DNA from 4 places in the Rhodococcoides sp. S146-33 genome. Region 2 is predicted to be linked to each of the others. Evidence: predicted binding sites of a transcription regulator. Region 2 holds the regulator's gene; each other region holds the start of a gene.
The links. Region 2 encodes LexA, which represses DNA repair genes until DNA is damaged. Its sites were predicted from a motif close to CGAACANNTGTTCG; they were not measured.
Positions count from the first base shown of each region.

Region 1: the regulator LexA is predicted to act here: its motif matches at 2,223-2,236, upstream of AC5WEY_RS07600 (DUF222 domain-containing protein).
Region 3: the regulator LexA is predicted to act here: its motif matches at 2,509-2,522, upstream of AC5WEY_RS08515 (HNH endonuclease signature motif containing protein).
Region 4: the regulator LexA is predicted to act here: its motif matches at 2,507-2,520, upstream of AC5WEY_RS05455 (HNH endonuclease signature motif containing protein).

Region 1 covers NZ_JCAJWY010000001.1:1,576,086-1,580,369, reverse strand. Annotated here, with positions in the region: gene AC5WEY_RS07605 (HNH endonuclease signature motif containing protein) at 1-942, opposite strand, end outside; gene AC5WEY_RS07600 (DUF222 domain-containing protein) at 939-2,195, opposite strand; gene AC5WEY_RS07595 (hypothetical protein) at 2,338-2,610, shown strand; gene AC5WEY_RS07590 (IclR family transcriptional regulator) at 2,607-3,389, opposite strand; gene AC5WEY_RS07585 (CoA transferase subunit A) at 3,533-4,284, shown strand, end outside.
Region 2 covers NZ_JCAJWY010000002.1:1,099,706-1,103,989, forward strand. Annotated here, with positions in the region: gene AC5WEY_RS13700 (uracil-xanthine permease family protein) at 1-609, shown strand, start outside; gene AC5WEY_RS13705 (acyl-CoA dehydrogenase family protein) at 763-1,905, shown strand; gene lexA (transcriptional repressor LexA) at 1,976-2,653, opposite strand; gene AC5WEY_RS13715 (hypothetical protein) at 3,033-3,428, shown strand; gene nrdR (transcriptional regulator NrdR) at 3,530-3,994, shown strand; gene hrpA (ATP-dependent RNA helicase HrpA) at 4,006-4,284, opposite strand, start outside.
Region 3 covers NZ_JCAJWY010000001.1:1,757,869-1,762,152, forward strand. Annotated here, with positions in the region: gene AC5WEY_RS08505 (LLM class flavin-dependent oxidoreductase) at 1-11, shown strand, start outside; gene AC5WEY_RS08510 (hypothetical protein) at 177-443, opposite strand; gene AC5WEY_RS08515 (HNH endonuclease signature motif containing protein) at 564-2,474, opposite strand; gene AC5WEY_RS08520 (hypothetical protein) at 2,944-3,345, shown strand; SAM riboswitch class I at 3,450-3,543, shown strand; gene AC5WEY_RS08525 (ABC transporter substrate-binding protein) at 3,764-4,284, shown strand, end outside.
Region 4 covers NZ_JCAJWY010000001.1:1,122,865-1,127,148, forward strand. Annotated here, with positions in the region: gene AC5WEY_RS05445 (response regulator transcription factor) at 1-205, opposite strand, end outside; gene AC5WEY_RS05450 (hypothetical protein) at 333-989, shown strand; gene AC5WEY_RS05455 (HNH endonuclease signature motif containing protein) at 1,053-2,492, opposite strand; gene AC5WEY_RS05460 (DinB family protein) at 2,633-3,235, opposite strand; gene AC5WEY_RS05465 (CPBP family intramembrane glutamic endopeptidase) at 3,241-3,984, opposite strand; gene AC5WEY_RS05470 (YhgE/Pip domain-containing protein) at 4,004-4,284, opposite strand, start outside.

The DNA.
Region 1 (4,284 bases), on a different contig from region 2:
TGGGTAGGCGATGATGCCGGATCGTCTGGGTTTGGTGGGGATGTGTGGTCTGAGGTCGTTGTCGAGGATGGGTACGGCTGTGCCGTTGGCGGGCAGGGTGATTCGGGTGGTCTTCGAGGTGGAGGTCCAGAGGATCGCGCCGCCCGGGAGCATGACGGCGCTCCAGTAGCCGGCGGTTTTGACGGTGTGGTGGAACTCGCAGAGGCATTGGAGGTTGTTGACGGTGGTCCAGCCGCCGCCGAGGGGGTTGTCATGGTCGAACGGGGTGATGTGGTCGAGTTGGCAGCGGTCGGCGGGTCGGTGGCAGCCGGGGAATCGGCAGTGGCGGTCGCGGAGCCGGACCGCTGCGGCGGTGAGGGTGTCGGGTCGGTAGACCAGCGCGCGGTCGGTCAGGGGGTCGCGTGCGACGGTCTTGCCGAGGGTGGGGTCGGCGGCGATCGCTGCTTCGAGAGCAGCGGCGAGGGAGGCGTTGCCGAGGTAAATACCTGAGGGTGTGCGGGCTGCGGGTGTCCGGCCTACTGCGTGGATCGTCCTGTCGTCGCGCGGGCCTGCGATGGGCAGGTCGAGGGCAGAGCTGTGCCGTGTGCCCTTGCCGACGGGGGTGTGGGTGCAGAACAGGGCAGCAGCGGAGGTCAGTGATTCCAGGCGATGCGGGTGCCGGTCGTCGCTGGCGGCAGTGGCAGCGGGTGCCGGGTCTGTTCCTGATGCCGGGCCTATTGGTGGTGCCTGGCCTGTTTCTGGTGCCGGGCCTTCAGCTGATTTCTGGTGGGAGGCTGCGGGGTCGGATGGTGTTGCAGACGAACGTGATTGCGCACAGCTCGATGCGGTATCAGGTGCCGGCGATGCCTGTTCCGGAGACAATCCTGAAGCTGGCGTGGCTTCCGAGGGAGCAGCTGCCTCGGGGTCGGTGGCCGACGGTGCGTCCGCTTGCCGGTCGGTCACCGGTGCACCTGCACATGTTGCTGCGTTCTTCTGGGCCCGATCGGCGGCACCCGTTTCGGGAATTGCCGACGGATCGGTCGCAGCACAGGTGTGGACTCCTCGTCCTCCTCGGACCCGCCAACCTCGCCGGTTACGCCATTCTTTTCGATCCCCTCGGACCCAACGGTCTCGGCCGTCTCGTCGACCGCATCTCCCGGCGTCTCCGGTGCATCTGCTGCGTCTACATCGACATCTACATCTGTGTTTGTGTCTGCATAGGCGTCCGTCCCAGCCCCCGCCTCGGATCCCGTTGCAGCCATGTCCGTCTCGCCGTCCCTGCGTCGTTCCCATTCCCCGGTCTCCTGGTTCTGCACCGCCAGACCGAGCTTCTCCGCGAGGGTGACGGCGTTGGTGAGCAGGACCTGCCATTGACTGTTACGCGCCAACTCCCGCGCGAGATCCGGGTCGATCGAGCCATGCCCGGCCAGGTATGCCGGGTTGGCGAGTAGTCCGATGAGGGTGGCGATGTCGACGGTGACCATCGTCAACGGCACCCGACGATCGGGCAACGCCGCATCGGCTTTCGGGCAGTCCTCGCGTTGGCACAGGCATGCCAGGCGGGGTTCACCGTGCATCCTCGCCATGAACGCATCGCACAGGCGATCTTGCTTACCGCGGGGGTCTTTCGGACACAGGGTGTCGGCCATCTCCTCGAGCAGCTGCCACGCGGCAGCGGCCTCGGGTGCAGTCAATTCCGCTCGGATCCGCGCCAACTCACCGGCCGGGTTGTAGGAGATGTGCCTGAATCGTTTCGCGAACTCGCGTAGTGCTGCCGCTTCCTCCGGGGCGACTCGCAGCAAGATGTCCCAGATTTCCGTCTCGAGTGGACCGGGCGAATTGCGGCGGGCGGATTCGACGATCTCGTCCTCGACCATGCGCACGATCTCGTCGGAGAGGTTGTCGAGGATCCGGCACACCGTCCGCACTCGCGGAAGATCGATCTCCCCGGCCTCGAATGCTGTCCGTACCAGGGGTAGTCGCGTGTGCAGGGCAACACCGACGGAGATGTACGATTCGGCGACCGTCGCCGAGCACCCCAACGCGGCCGCCATCTCGGTGCGGCCGTACCGGCTGTAGTGCTTGAACTTGGTGTCGTGGGTGATCCAGGTCCGGTGGACGTCGTAGCAGGCGGCGATCTTGCGGAACGCCTGACGATTTTCTGCCTGCGCGGCGGCGGTCAACGCCTCCAACGACACGATCGGTACTGCACCCATTTTTCACCCCCCGGTGAGCAACTCTTCAGAACATGCGTTCGAACTGAATGAAGACTATCTCGACCCACCGACAAGAACGCGCAAGCCGCAAAAAGGCCGGCTGGCCTGCCACTATTCGCCGAATCGTTCTACACTCCGACCCATGACCGAGCCCGACTCCACAGCGGCCGAGCTGGCCGCCTTGCGCGCCCAGGCAAGCGAAGGCGATCAGGATGCACTCGACCAGTTGGTCGAACTCGCAGGCTCTCGAAACGACCTCGACGAACTGCGCTACCTCGCCGACGCAGGCAGTACCGATGCCGTCGACATCCTCGTCGAACTTGCCGGAGAACGCGGTGATCGCGCCGAACTGCAGAGACTGGCGGAAGCAGGCAGCCAGGACGCCGCAGACATTCTGGACGAGCTCGACAGCTAGCCGGGGCTGGGCCGCTCCCCCAGTTGCACCGTGAGTCGGTGCGCCGCGTCGAGGAGCATCTTGCCCAGCTCCCGTCGTCGATCGTCGCGAAAACGCGTCTCGACACCCGTCAAACTCAGCGCCCACGCCGGCTTCTCGGCGCGATCGAACACGGCGGCACCGAGTCCCCAGCTACCCTCCACGAGCAGTGCCGGATTGACGGCAAATCCCGTGGTGCGGGTATGCGTTATCCGTCTGCGTATCTCCGCTGCGGAGTGACTCTCCCCCCACTCCGACACCAGGTCCACGCCATCGAGATACTCGTCGATCTCCCGATCCGGTAGATGCGCGAGAATGGCCAACCCTGCGGACGCCACTCCGAGCGGCAGCCGAATTCCCTCGTAGAGCACGTGCGAGCGCAGGGGAAAACTACCCTCCACTCGAAGTAAGCACACCGTCTCCGAACCCCGTCGAGCAGACAGGAAGGCACTCTCACCACTGTCGGTCGCCAACGCCTGCACCACCTTTCGCGCTTGGTCCGTGATGTCGTACCGCAGGGCCGCCATGGACCCCAGCAGGTAGATCTCCGGTCCCAGCGACCAGCGACCGGTACCGGCGTCGCGATCCACGAATCCCTGCTCGGCGAGTGTGGACAGCAAGCGGTGGGTGGTGGGCCGCGCGATGCCTGCCGCCCGCGCGAGGGCCGTGGTGGAGGCCCCGGACGGCTCCTCGGCTCCGGCTGCACGCAGCAACGAACAGATCTTTCCGATCACACTCGCGTTGGCTTCCGCTGACGTCACCCCAGGATCATACGTCCACTCAATGGACACCAACTGCAGAACTGTTCACCGAACGAGCAATCCGATCCATTCCTGCCACATCGAACTGCAGCTCAGGTTCACTGACAATCATCGTTTGCTCAACGAACACATCAGGAGTTCTTGTGACAGGAAAGACCTACGCGTCCGCTGCCGACGCGGTCGCGGACATCGGCCGTGGGGCGACCATCGCGGTCGGCGGCTTCGGGCTGTGCGGTATTCCGGACGCTCTCATCGAGGCCATCGCCAACACCGACGCCGACGAGCTCGAGGTGTTCTCCAACAACTGCGGCGTCGACGGCTACGGACTCGGAATCCTGTTGGCTGCCGGACGTATTCGCAGGGTCACCGCCTCGTACGTCGGAGAGAACAAGGAGTTCGCCCGGCAGTACCTCGCCGGCGAACTCGAGGTCGAACTGACCCCTCAGGGCACGCTCGCCGAACGACTTCGCGCCGGCGGCAACGGCGTTCCTGCATTCTTCACCCCCGCCGGGGTCGGCAGCCCCATCGCCGACGGCGGAATGCCGTGGCGCTACAACGTGGACGGTTCGGTGTCCATCGCATCGCCGCCCAAGGAAACTCGGGTGTTCGGCGACAAGCGCTACGTCCTCGAAGAGTCGATCAATGCCGACTTCGCGCTGGTGCACGCCGAAACTGGCGATACAGCAGGAAATCTCGTGTTCGACAAGACCGCGATGAACTTCAACCCCCTCGCCGCGATGGCCGGCAAGATCACCATCGCGCAGGTCGAGAATCTCGTGGAGCCGGGCGAAATCGACCCAGCCCACGTACATCTGCCCGGCGTGTTCGTTCAACGCGTCGTCCACACCGGCCCCCAGGACAAGCGCATCGAAAAGCGCACCGTCAGTTCAGGAGT
Region 2 (4,284 bases):
TTGCCCGAGTTTCGTGGACCGTCGTTCGAGCTGTCGGTGATCCTGGTGGCGTTGCCCGTAGTCATCGTCCTCGTGGCCGAGAACGTCGGACACGTCAAAGCAGTCGCGGCGATGACCGGCAAGAACCTCGACGACGTCGCCGGTGACGCGCTGATTGCCGACGGGTTGGCGACCACCCTGGCCGGTGCTGCCGGCGGCTCGGGTACCACCACGTACGCGGAGAACATCGGGGTCATGGCCGCCACCCGCGTCTACTCCACGGCCGCGTACTGGGTCGCGGCCTTCACCGCGATAGTGCTCGCGTTCTCGCCCAAGTTCGGTGCCCTCATCTTCACCGTTCCCGACGGGGTCATCGGCGGGGCAACACTGGTTCTGTACGGACTCATCGGGCTGCTGGGCGTTCGCATCTGGACCGACGCCAAGGTGGACTTCGCCGATCCGGTCAACCTGATCGTCGTTGCCGCGGCACTGGTCGCGGGTATCGGCGACCTCACGCTGTCGGTCGGTTCGGTCGAACTCGGCGGAATCGCGTGGGGTTCGCTCGGCATTCTGGTCGGTTATCCGATCGTTTCGGCGCTCGCGAAAAGTACCGCGTCTCGGCGGACGTAGCGGGGGCGGTCACGGATCGCGCACGTTTTGGTCATCGACCCCCGGTGCACCGCGAAAGTAGTCTTGAACGGTGACGTCAGTCGCACCGACGACCGCGCTGTGACACCCCTTTCTCGCGGTCGACGACGGTGCGCACCGAACAAGGAGATCTGCGTGGAACGCACACTTTTCGAGCCCGAGCACGAACTGTTCCGGGAGTCGTACCGGAAGTTTCTCGAACAGCACGTAGCCCCCAATCACGCGAAGTGGGAAGAGCAGAACATCGTCGACCGCGGCGTCTGGGTCGAGGCCGGCAAGCAGGGCTTCCTCGGAACGGCCGCACCGGAGGAGTTCGGTGGCGGTGGCGTCAAGGACTTCCGCTACAACGCAATCGTCACCGAGGAAACCACCCGCGGCGGCTACAGCGGCATCGGCTTCACCCTGCACAACGACGTCGTCGCGCCGTACTTCATCGAGTTGGCGAACGACGAACAGAAGCAGCGCTGGCTCCCCGGATTCTGCTCGGGTGAGCTGATCACCGCGATTGCCATGACCGAGCCGGGCACCGGAAGCGACCTGCAGGGCATCAAGACCAAGGCCGTTCGCGACGGCGACGACTGGGTACTGAACGGATCGAAAACGTTCATTACTAACGGAATCAACGCCGATCTGATCATCGTCGTGGCGTGCACCGACCCCGAGAAGGGTGCCCAGGGCTTCAGCCTGCTGGTCGTGGAGCGCGACATGCCAGGTTTCGAGCGCGGCCGCAATCTCGACAAGATCGGGATGAAGGCCCAGGACACCGCCGAACTCAGCTTCACGGACGTTCGCGTGCCCGCAGCCAATCTGCTCGGTGAAGAAGGCATGGGCTTCATCTACCTCATGCAGAATCTTCCGCAGGAACGGCTCTCGATCGCTGTTGTCGCCGCCGCGGCCATGGAATCGGCCCTGGACATGACCATCCAGTACTGCCGAGATCGCAAGGCCTTCGGTAAGTCGATCGGCAAGTTCCAGAACACCCGCTTCGTGTTGGCGGAGTTGGCCACCGAAACCACCGCCACCCGCATCATGGTCGACAAGTTCATCGAACTGCTCAACGATGGCAAGTTGACCGTGCAGGAAGCCGCCATGGCGAAATGGTGGACCACCGAGAACCAGGTCAAGCTGATCGACCGGTGCCTGCAGTTGCACGGCGGCTACGGCTACATGAAGGAATATCCGATCGCCAAGGCCTACATGGATTCTCGGGTGCAGACCATCTACGGTGGCACGACCGAAATCATGAAAGAGATCATCGGCCGCGGATTGAATCTATGATCCGCTGATCCGAAAAGCACGAGGGCCGCAGCACACTGTGCTGCGGCCCTTCGCGTTTCGGTGCTGTTCTCTACAGCTTGCGCATCACGGTGACGACCTTGCCGAGGATGGCAGCGTTGTTTCCCGGAATCGGCTCGAACAGCGGGTTGTGCGGCAGCAGCCACACCTCGCCCTTCGACCGCTTGAACGTCTTGACGGTCGCTTCACCGTCGATCATCGCCGCCACGATGTCTCCGTTGTCTGCCACGGATTGCTGACGAACCACCACCCAGTCGCCGTCACAGATGGCTGCATCGATCATCGACTCGCCCACGACCTTGAGCAGGAACAGCGAACCCTGACCGACCAGCTCGCGGGGGAGCGGAAACACGTCCTCGACGGCTTCCTCGGCCAGGATCGGTCCACCGGCGGCAATTCGTCCCAGAACCGGCACGAACGTCGGCGTCGGCAAGCGATCCTGTTCCTCGGACGATCCGTCGACCGCGGCAGCAGCCTGATCGGCCTGTACCTCGTCGAGTCCGCGGACGTCGACCGCGCGAGGGCGGTTGGCGTCGCGCCGCAGGAATCCTTTTCGCTCCAGAGTGCGCAACTGATGGGCAACGGACGACGTCGACGTCAGGCCGACGGCATCACCGATCTCACGAATGCTGGGCGGGTAGCCGCGCTCGGTCACCGAAGCTCGGATGACCTCGAGCACCTTTCGCTGTCGCTCCGTCAGGCCGGCGCTGATGTCGGTGCCGACTTCCATGGCCTTGGGCGTCGGTTCCGCGGCAGGCTTCCCTGCGGCGGCCTTCGTAGGCACGGACGTGGTCGCCTTGGAACCGGTCGTCTTGGAACCCGTGGTCGACCTCGTCGAGGTCTGGTCCTTCATGCTGTCGGCCTCCTGCTGGTGTCCTGGATCCGGTCTGCGTGGTTCGGTCTGCGCGGACTGGAGTTGATGGTGTCGACTCGTGTGGCGTGTGGTTTCTGACACGAATCTAGCGTGTATCAGCTGTTGAATCAAACATCTGTTCGACTCGTGTCGCGTTTTCTGCAGACTTTGTCGGAGGCTCGTGATAGAACTTCGAACAAGCGTCCATCGAACGCCTGATCGAACAATCGATCCAACGAGCGAAGACGAGGTTCCGATGACCATCATCACCGATCGCCCCACCACCGCAGGTGTCCGTAGCCGGTCCACTGTCGTCGAACGTCGTCGCCGTGCTCGTCCTGCGTTGCGGAGCTCCATCGCGATGCGCGGTGCGTACACGACTCCGTGCCTGCCGGTTCTGGAGTCGTCCTGGACCGATGTCACCGACCGCGAGGCAGCCGATCGCGACTTCGACGAGACCTCGGCGCACTTCGCCGGTCAGCCGGTCCGGCTGCGATCGCTGGTGCTGTGGGTGCTCGCAGCCGTCGTCGTTGCCGGTGGCCTGATCGGCATCGCGAACCTACGAGCCGATGCGCCCGGCGCTGGGGTGCAGCCCGCAGGCGTCGTCGAGGTTCACGACGGTGCCGTGGTCGAGTACGCGCCCGGCAGATGACCACCGGCCCCATCGCACACGCCGATGACTGAGTATCCTCGACTGATTGCTCCGACACGCATGTTCGATGTCGGCGCATCGGCTACGACGGAGGCTCCTTCATGCATTGCCCGTTCTGCAGGCATCCCGACTCACGCGTGGTCGATTCGCGTGAGATGGACGAGGGGCAGGCAATTCGGCGTCGTCGCTCCTGCCCGGAATGCGGTCGGCGATTCACCACCGTCGAGGCCGCCGTGCTCGCAGTCGTGAAGCGGAGCGGAGTGACCGAACCGTTCAGCCGTGAAAAAGTCGTCAAAGGAGTGCGCAGGGCCTGCCAGGGCAGAGATGTCGACAACGACGCGCTGAATCTCTTGGCTCAGCAGGTGGAAGACGCCATTCGTGCCGCCGGCTCCGCCGAAATTCCCAGTAACGAGGTGGGGTTGGCCATTCTCGGTCCGCTACGCGACCTCGACGAGGTCGCGTATCTGCGATTTGCGTCCGTGTATCGCTCGTTCAGTTCGGCCGAGGATTTCGAGAAAGAAATCCACGAACTGCGCAAGCACCGCGAATCTGCGGACATCGACTGACGGTTCGACCTTCAGCGGGCCTCATCCGCGATTGCCTTCTCGATGCGTTTCTCCGAGACCGGATACGCAGTCCGAATTCCTTGCGCGAACAGCCCTACCCGCAATTCTTCGATCATCCAGAACAGCTCCTGCACGCCAGCGCTGTTCTTTCGGCCCTCCGGAAGCGAATCCAGCAGCCGCCCATACGAGGCGTAGACGCGGTCGAGTACGTCCATCGCGGCCGCATCACGGCCTGCGCTGCTCGGAAGTGTGGCCAACCTCTTGGTCGCCGCAGCGAGGTATCGCGGCAG
Region 3 (4,284 bases), on a different contig from region 2:
CCTTCAGTTGATGCCAGGCTGATAGCCGAGGTCATCGTGACAGCACCCGAGGCGGTGACCTGTACTCGGCCGTCGCATAGACCCCCGGTGTACGGCCGGAGTTTGCGTTCAGTCCGCACTGTTGGCGTTGTGCTCCAGGGCTGCAGCGACCCAGAACTCCAGTGCTGCTTCGCTCGTCAGCGCATCAGCATCGACGGTGATCCACCCTGCGCCCATCGAGCGATCTCGGCCCATGACGGCGTGGTGTGCTCGAGGTATTCGGGTTCGCGAGCTTCGTCCACTCGGACCAACAGAGCACGGTTCCCGGTGCCGACGCATACCACCATTTTCTCTCGCACCAGGAACGCCAGACCGCCGAACATCTTCTGCTCGCGCAGGCTTTCCTGGTCGGTGAGGTGGAAGCCGGCGCTCAATGCGTTCGCGATCACCTTCGAAGGACGCATCACCCCGAACGGTAACTAACCGACACCGAGGTCGGATCCACCGTTAATCGGACACTCCCGATTGCTTTGGCGTAGGCGTGTGCAGCAGGCAGGGCTGTGCCGTGGTGTTGGTGTGGGTCGTCATGCGGGTTGTCGTGGTTCCTCGTCGCCGGTGTCGCCGGTGTCGCCGTGGTGGTCTGGTGGGTAGAGGACTTCTTCGGGGTGGTGTGCGTGATTGATGAGCCCACGCCTGCGTGGGTCCATTCCGGTGGGTGGGTGCCAGAGGGTGCGGCCCGGGTAGCGATGTGCTGCTCCGGTTTTGGTGGTCGCCCATTTTCTTGGTCCGGTGCCGACGAGGGCGTGGTGCATGTCGCAGCCGAAGGTGAGGGCGTCGATGTCGGTGGGCCCGCCGTCGGTCCAGTCGTCGACGTGATGGGCTTGGCACCAGGTCGCGGGGCGGGTGCAGGAGGGGAAGCTGCAGCCGCGGTCGCGGGCGATGAGGACGATGCGTTGGTCGGCGGAGGCGATGCGTTTGGATCGGCCGAGGTAGAGGGCTCTGCCGTGGTCGTCGAAGATGGTGAGGTAGTGGCGGGCGTGGGAGGCCATGCGGATGGCGTCGCGGATGGAGACGCGGGATCCGGTGCCGGTCATGGCGTATCCGCAGCCCGATTCGAGGTCTTTGAGGCTCATGGTGACGATGGCGGTGACGGGTAGGCCGCGGTGGGTGCCGAGGGTTCCGGAGGCGAGGGTGTGCCGGAGTGCCAGTTTCAGGGCGTCGTGGCGGCGTTCGTTCTGGGTGCGTCGATCCCGCGCAGCGGCAGCGGCGCGTGCCGCAGTGTCGGTGTCGGTGTCGGTGTCGGTATCGGTATCGGATCCGTTGGGGTCGTCGTCGGTCTCGGCTGCGTCGGTTGTGTCGCCTGGTTCGGCACTGCCGTTGGCTGCAGCTGTGTCGTCGTGTGCTGTGCCGTCGGGTGCTGTGCCGCAACCACAGTCGGCACCGTCGCATTCACCGCAGTCGGCGCCATCGTCGCAGTCCGTCTCATCCCACGGGCCTCCATCGGTGGACTCGGCGTCACTGGAGTCTGCTTCGTGGGTGGTCGGCTCGGCCTTCGGCGCTGTGGCACTGCCGCTCTGGTCGCCCTCGTCGTCGCTGCCGCTCCCGCCGCGCTCGTCGTCGCTACTGGTCTCGCCGTCTTCGTCGTCGCTGCTGGTCTCGCAGTCTTCGTCGTCGTGGACGACCGATGTCGGGTCGGCAGGATTGTTCACCCCCGGTTTCGCGGCTTTGGAGAACAGGGCCTCGAGGTAGGCCCGCAGTTCGGAGTCGACGCAGAACTTCCCGTCCGACATCCCGTCGGCACCCTGCTCACCGAGATAGAAGAACGCATCCCGACGCTTCTTCGGCTTGGGCTTGCCGTTCTCGTCCTCGTCCTCGTCTTCGTCGTAGTCGCCGTCGGGGCTGAGGATCGAATCCAGGTGAGCCACCAACGGCGCGAAGTCGTCGGGCCGTCGGGTGCAGGCGTAGCCCACCAATTGCTGTTCGGCGAGATCGCGGGTCTGCGGATCGACACTGGCCGGCAAGTGCTTGAAGAATTCGCGGATCATCTGCACATGTTTGGCATCGAGCAATCCCGCCCGCAGCGCTGCCGCGGTGTGCGGCAACAACGGAGGTAGGACTTCACCGGACAGTGCGGTGCGATCCCCCAATTCGGCGGCCAGACGCACTCGCGCTCCGGCGGCGCGTGGGGTGATGCGCAGCATCCATGCCACCGAGCACGGTACCGAGCCGGGATACACATCGAGGCCGCGCTGATCGATCAGCTCGTTGAGCCAGGTGTACGAGTACGCGGTCACGGATCGGGTGAGTGTTTCCATGCGTTGGATCACCGCACGCCGGTCGGCGTTCGTCCACGACACCGACCCCTGCCCGGCCAACTCCGCCACCGCGGACTCGACCCGGTCGATCAGCGCCGACAGTGCGGGATCGGACACGACAGGGGGAGGCGGCACCGTCTCGATGCCGTCCACCCCTGATCCGCCGTCCCCCGAAAGCATGAACAGAATCTATCGCGACCCACCGACAGACTTTCGAACACGCGTTCCAACTCGCGCTCGGCTGCCGGGATGCCGAGTCGAAGTGCTGCAGTATGTGGCGGATTACACATCGACCACAAGTGTGACGTTGTCGATTTTCAGTAACGACGAGTCGCGTAGATGCTGGTGAGGGCGTTCAATATCCCCCAAGGCGGTCGTAACGACCACAGCATCGTTGCTTGCATCGGTGACGAAAGCCACTGCTTGGCAGTACCTCCGAACTCGAGTGCCGAGCCGGTGTCCAATGTTGTGTTACGACCCAGTGGGGATGATCGACATGAACGACGCATTCCGTTTCGCCGCTTCGTGCAGTTCATCGAAAGAACTGATCAGTCGACTTCAGTTCGGTACGACTGACCTGTGGCCGGAGGATGTCGCCCCTTCGACCCGCTGGCGCTACATGGCCGACCTCATAGATTCCGATCGGGGCATGCTCGTCGAACTCGACGGTGCACTGTCGGGGCCGGTTGTGGACGCGCTCGTCGCGACGGCGGAATTGTGCAGGCAATCGGCCATCGAACCTGTGCCCGCAGCCGATTGGGAGTATCTCCGTCGGGCGTTGGGATGGCTGGAGCGCAGTAGTGCCGGTGTCGATTGCGCTCTCATCGCCGTGGGCGAAGAATTGGCACTCATGGGTCTCGACGGGGCGGAGCAGGATTTTTCGGTTGCGACCTGGCTGTGTATGGACGTGCTGGATCGGTTTTGCGCCGCTGGTGAAACGGTCGACTTTTGGGTGCAACGCATGATCGACGTGCGATCCGATATGGTTGAGCGACAGCTTGATTCGGATTCGGTCGTCAGTGAAAAAGCGGAATTGACAGTTGCCGTCTGATTGGGAGGGCTCGTCCGTTCACTCTGTTCGAGACTTTCGTCGGTAAGTCCATTTTCTACCCCGGTTGGCAACTGCGCCTACCCTCTCGTAGTATCGAATACGAAGGACCATCCAGAGCGACCGAGAGACCTGGCTCTATGACGTCGCAGCAACCCCCCGCTCGTCGGGTGAGGGTGCTACCGCCGGGACCGATGGAGGAATACACGTGAACACCCGAGTCGCCTCAGGCTTTGTCGACGGATGTCGTCGGCTTCATGTCGATCTGTGCCGTCTGAACGGGTCGACCTGTCTCAGCTGACATTTCGGCTCAGCTCGTACTTCACGTTTCACTTCATCATCTGCGCGCACTCCTTCCTGGGCACACCCAGCTCGGACGCTGGACCGTGCGCGCGATCGACCAGATACCGGAGACACCCACGTGTCCACTCGCCCTGTACTTCTGGTGGCCGGAGTAGTTGCCGCCACCGCCACATTGCTCGCCGGGTGCGCAGGTAGCGCCACCACCTCGGCCGCCGACGCCGGACCACCGCAGTCCGGAGGGACGCTGCGTTACGGCCTGTCCGGGGCTCCCACCTGCTCCGATCCGGCGCAGGCGGGTACGAATCAAACGATCTACGTGACTCGCCAGGTGGTCGATTCGCTCACCGACCAGAACTCTGACACCGGCGAGATCGAGCCGTGGTTGGCCGAAAGTTGGGAAGTGACTCCCGACGCGAAATCCTTCACCTTCCAGCTGAAAGATGGCGTGACGTTCAGTGACGGCACTCCGCTCGACGCCACCGCCGTCAAGGACAATTTCGACGCCATCACCGGCACCCTCGGTGCCGCCAAGGCGCCGCTGGCCGCCAGTTACCTCACCGGGTACCAAGGTGCCACGGTCGTCGATCCGCTCACGGTTCGCATCGACTTCTCGGCACCCAATGCGCAGTTTCTGCAGGC
Region 4 (4,284 bases), on a different contig from region 2:
GCGCAAAACCGTCTCTCGCACCGGGCAGCATGACGTCGAGGATCACCACGTCGGGCCGGAAGCCTGCCATCGTGGATTCGAAGTCGTCGCCGTCGGGCAAGGATGCGGCGGTGAAGCCTGCGTCCTCGAACGCGGCCACCAGCGCTTCCCGGATGGGCAAGGAGTCCTCCACCACCATCACCCGGGGAGCGGAACTGTATGTCATGCCTCGATTGTCACCCACCAGCTGAAGTGATCCTGAAGATGCGCCCGCCTTCAGGGTGACTTCAGCTAGCGGCGGCAAGGTCGGTGACAGAACGAAACGAACGAGACAGTCCGAACAAGGAGTGAACGTGAACGATCAGACTCAGCCGATTCCCGCCGCATCGAACCCCGAGCCCGTACCGAATGCCGAGGCCGGCACAGCTCGGGAGAACAAGCCGAAGCGTTGGAAGGGACGGGTGCCGCTGGCAGCGACCGCAGCAGCGGGCCTGGCCGTCGGCGCACTGGTGACGGCAGCAGTGTTCGCAGCCACCGGGCCCGACGTCTCACCCGGCGTGTCCACGGTCGCGTCGTCGTCAGCCCTCGGACAGCGAACCGACGGTGGTGGCGGGTCGGATGCATCCGAGGTACCGGCGGCCCCTGCAGCTCCCGATGCCGGTGACGGATCTACGGTTCCCGCGGTTCCGACCCCACCGGCAGCGGGTGACGGCGCAACTCCGCCTGCCCCGCCTGCGGGTGGACCGGGCAAGGGCGGTCCGGCCGATGGTGGTCCGGGTAAGGGTGGACCGGGCGCTGGTGGCCCGGGTGCTGTGTGTGCACCGGAAGACGGTGCTACGCCTCCTGCCCCGCCTGCCGAAGGTGATGCTGCGACCCCGCCTTCACCGCCTGCACCCGCTGATGGCGAAACGCCGCCGGCTCCCGCTGATGGTGCGACTCCTCCCGCGCCGCCGGCACCCGCTGATGGTGCGACTCCTCCCGCGCCGCCGGCAGCTCCCTCGGGTTCCTGAGCCCAATCTCTTCCAGCCCCGCACCGTGTTCTCGGTGCGGGGCTGGATTGTTTTTATGTGTGCTCAGGCGATGTGGGGGCCGGCGCGGGCGTGGGATTGTCGGGGTTGTCGGTAGGGGTCGACGGTCGCCGGGGGGACGAACCAGGGGTGGTTGTCGTTGCCGATGAAGACTTCCCAGTCGCTGTGGTGGATGAGTCGGTGGTGGAAGCCGCACAGTAGGACGAGGTTGTTCATGTCGGTGGGTCCGCCGTCGGTCCAATGCCAGATGTGGTGGCCTTCGGTCCAGGCGGCGGGTTTGCCGCAGCCGGGGAACGCGCAGCCGTGATCGCGGGCGGTGAGGGCGCGTTTCTGTTTCGCGTTCACGGTACGAGCGGTGCGGGCGAGGTTGATCGGTGAACCGTTCTCGTCCATGACGATCGCGGTCAGAATGCAGTCGCAGGCCAGTTGCCGGGAGGTCTCGCGGGAGAGTGGTCCCATCCAGGGGAGCCATCCGACGGTGGTGCCGTCACCGAACAGGTCCCGATACGCGCCGCGGTCGGCGGCCGGTCCGGTCGAACTGTCGCAACCCCCGCCGCTGCCACTGTCGCAACCATCGCCGCTTCCGCTGCCGCAATCATCGCGGCTGCTGCTGCCGTCGCCACCACCGCCGCTGCAGTCGGATTCGGTTGCGGTGCTGCCGTTCTCGTAGCTCGTTGTGTCAGTGTCAGTGTCAGAGTCGCTGCCGCTGTCGGCGTTCATGGTGCGGCGCAGGTTGGTGAGATCACGCAACGTGATGTGGAGGTTGACGTGCGGTTTTTCTCCGCCTTCGGTGGGTCGGTTGCTGGAGGCGAGGTAGCGGTCGAGGATGTGTGCGAAGGCGTCGGCGCGGCGTTTGGCGGGGCTGCGTTCGTCGGGGGTGCCGTCGGCGGCGGGGCGGGGTTCGGTCAGGGGTGAGAGGGCGGTGAGGAATTTTTCGCCGGTGATGGCGTCGAAATCCATCTTCGCCACGAGACGTCCGTTGAGGGTGGTGGAGGCGAAGAGTTCGTTGCGGTCGGTGTCGTCGGGTGGTTTCTTGTCGCCGTAGGTGTCGTGGAGTGTGGTGATCGCGGCGCGCAGTGGTCCGGTGCGGGCTTCGGGTCCGGTGGCGGCGGTCAGCAGTGCTGCTCGGGCGAGGTCCTGGCCTTCTTGGGGGAGGTTTTTCGGTGGGGTTTCGGCGAAGGTGAGGATCAGGGCGGCGTGGTCGATGGAGATGCTGCCGGTGTTCACGGCGTCGGCGATGTCGGGGAAGTTCTTCAGTCCGCGGGCAAGGGCGACGATCTTGGTGGCGTTACCGGGGCTGAGCAGGGTGGTGGAGGTCAGCCAGCCGGCGGGTCCGGGGAAGCCGAGTTTCTCCCGGCTCACGCGGGTGTCGATTTCGGCGACGAGCGCGATCCGTCGGGCTTCCATCAACTGGATTTGGTGGGAGACATCAGCAGCGTCGGCGAGGAGTTCTGCCTCGCTCAGTTGCCAGATCTCCGTTGTCATGGGGAGAAGTGTATCGAACGCACGTTCGATACACAAGGATCGTAGAATCGAAAACTATTGCCCTACTTAATGATTCGTGAAGTCAAACCTGTCGGTGCCCTGTGGTATCAGCCCGCCCCGCAGTCGAACTAACTGCTGTGTCAACCCGTCGTATCGTCGGAAGAGTTTGGATCAGCTTCTCGCGCAACGGTTTCCAGCTCGGATCGGTACTGCGCCCACCACGCTGCGTCGCCGTCGGCCATGTTTTCGTTGCCGAGCCGCAGTCCAACGGAATTGTCGATCAATTCGCGCAGTATGTCTGCGTGCCCGGCATGCCGATTCGTTTCGATGCACATATGCACCAGCACGCGATGTAACGTGACTTCCTGCTTCTCCACCGGCCAGTGCAGGACGCGTCCGACTGCGTCCAGATCGAGTGAATCGATGGTCTTGTCGGAGTATTCCCAGGCTTGGCGGTACAGGTCGACTATGGATGCGGATGACTCATCGGCGGTCGCCCACATGTCGGCATTGAGCCGGGCCATGGCTGATGCCTCGAGTTCGGCGAAACGAGCCGGAAACTCGCGTCCGAAAGTGGTTCCGAAATACCCGGATTCGACCAACGCCAGGTGCTTGACCATGCCCAGAAGATTCGTTCCGGTCGGGGTCATCGGCCGACGCTTCTGGTATTCGGTCAGGCCGTCGAGTTTCCACACCATGTTCTGGCGTGCGATGCGCAAGTACTGGTGCAGATCGTCTTTCATCGGTATCAATTCATCGATGCGTGCCACACGAGGGCGGCAGCCAGCGCGCCGAGTCCGTTGAGCGCCCAGTGCAAGGCAATGGGGGCGATCAGACTGCCGCTTCGGCTGCGCAGCCACGTGAAGACCACGCCGGCGGCGGCCGTGGCAATGACCGCCAGCCCGATTCCGACGATCTGCCCGAACAGGCCACCGCCGAGGAATCCACTGAGACCGACGTTGCCGGCCGTCAGGCCCAACGACGATGCGATGTGCCACAACCCGAACAGCAGAGATCCTGCCGCGAACACGCCCCGTGCACCGTAGATGCGGCCCAACGTACCGTGCAGCACCCCGCGGAACGCCAGTTCTTCCGGGATGACGGTCTGGAGCGGAATGACGATCATCGACGCAACGATGGCGGCGGAGACGGTCGCGTATCGGTCGGCCATGAAGAACGGCCGAGTCAATGGCAGCAACGCGCCGATCGCGACGACGGTGAGGACGACCCCGACGGCTCCCAGTGCGTACAGCGAACCCGTCTTCCACTGCTTCGGTGACAGGCCCAGTTCGGCCCATCCCAGACCGCGACGGTTCGCCAGGACGACCAGCAGAACAGCTGCAATCGGAACCGTCGCGATACTGGCCCACACCGTGGTGAAGTGCGCGATCAGGTTGGTGCCCACGAGTACGAGAACGACGATGGCGACGTCGAGGTAAGCGTGGAAGGCACGTCGGGGTGCCACGCTTCCGGCCGGATCAACAGCAAGCATTGGATCGAGTGTACCGGCGTCAGCAGATAGCGCCCGGGGAATCGAGGCTTCTGTCGAGGCCCTTGCGGTCGTAGAGAAGGGTGAACACCAGTCCGAACACGAGCCCGATGAGCAGACCGAGAGACGTCATACCCACCGAGTGCAGCAGGCCGGCGTCGGGTGAGGCGTTGAAATACAGGATCGATCGGGTGCCGAGAAAGATCTGGTGCATCGGCTCGAACTGCGCCAGCCATGTGAAAACTGGCGGACTCGCTTCGAGCGGAATTGTGCCACCCGAGGACGGCAGAGCCAGGATGATGA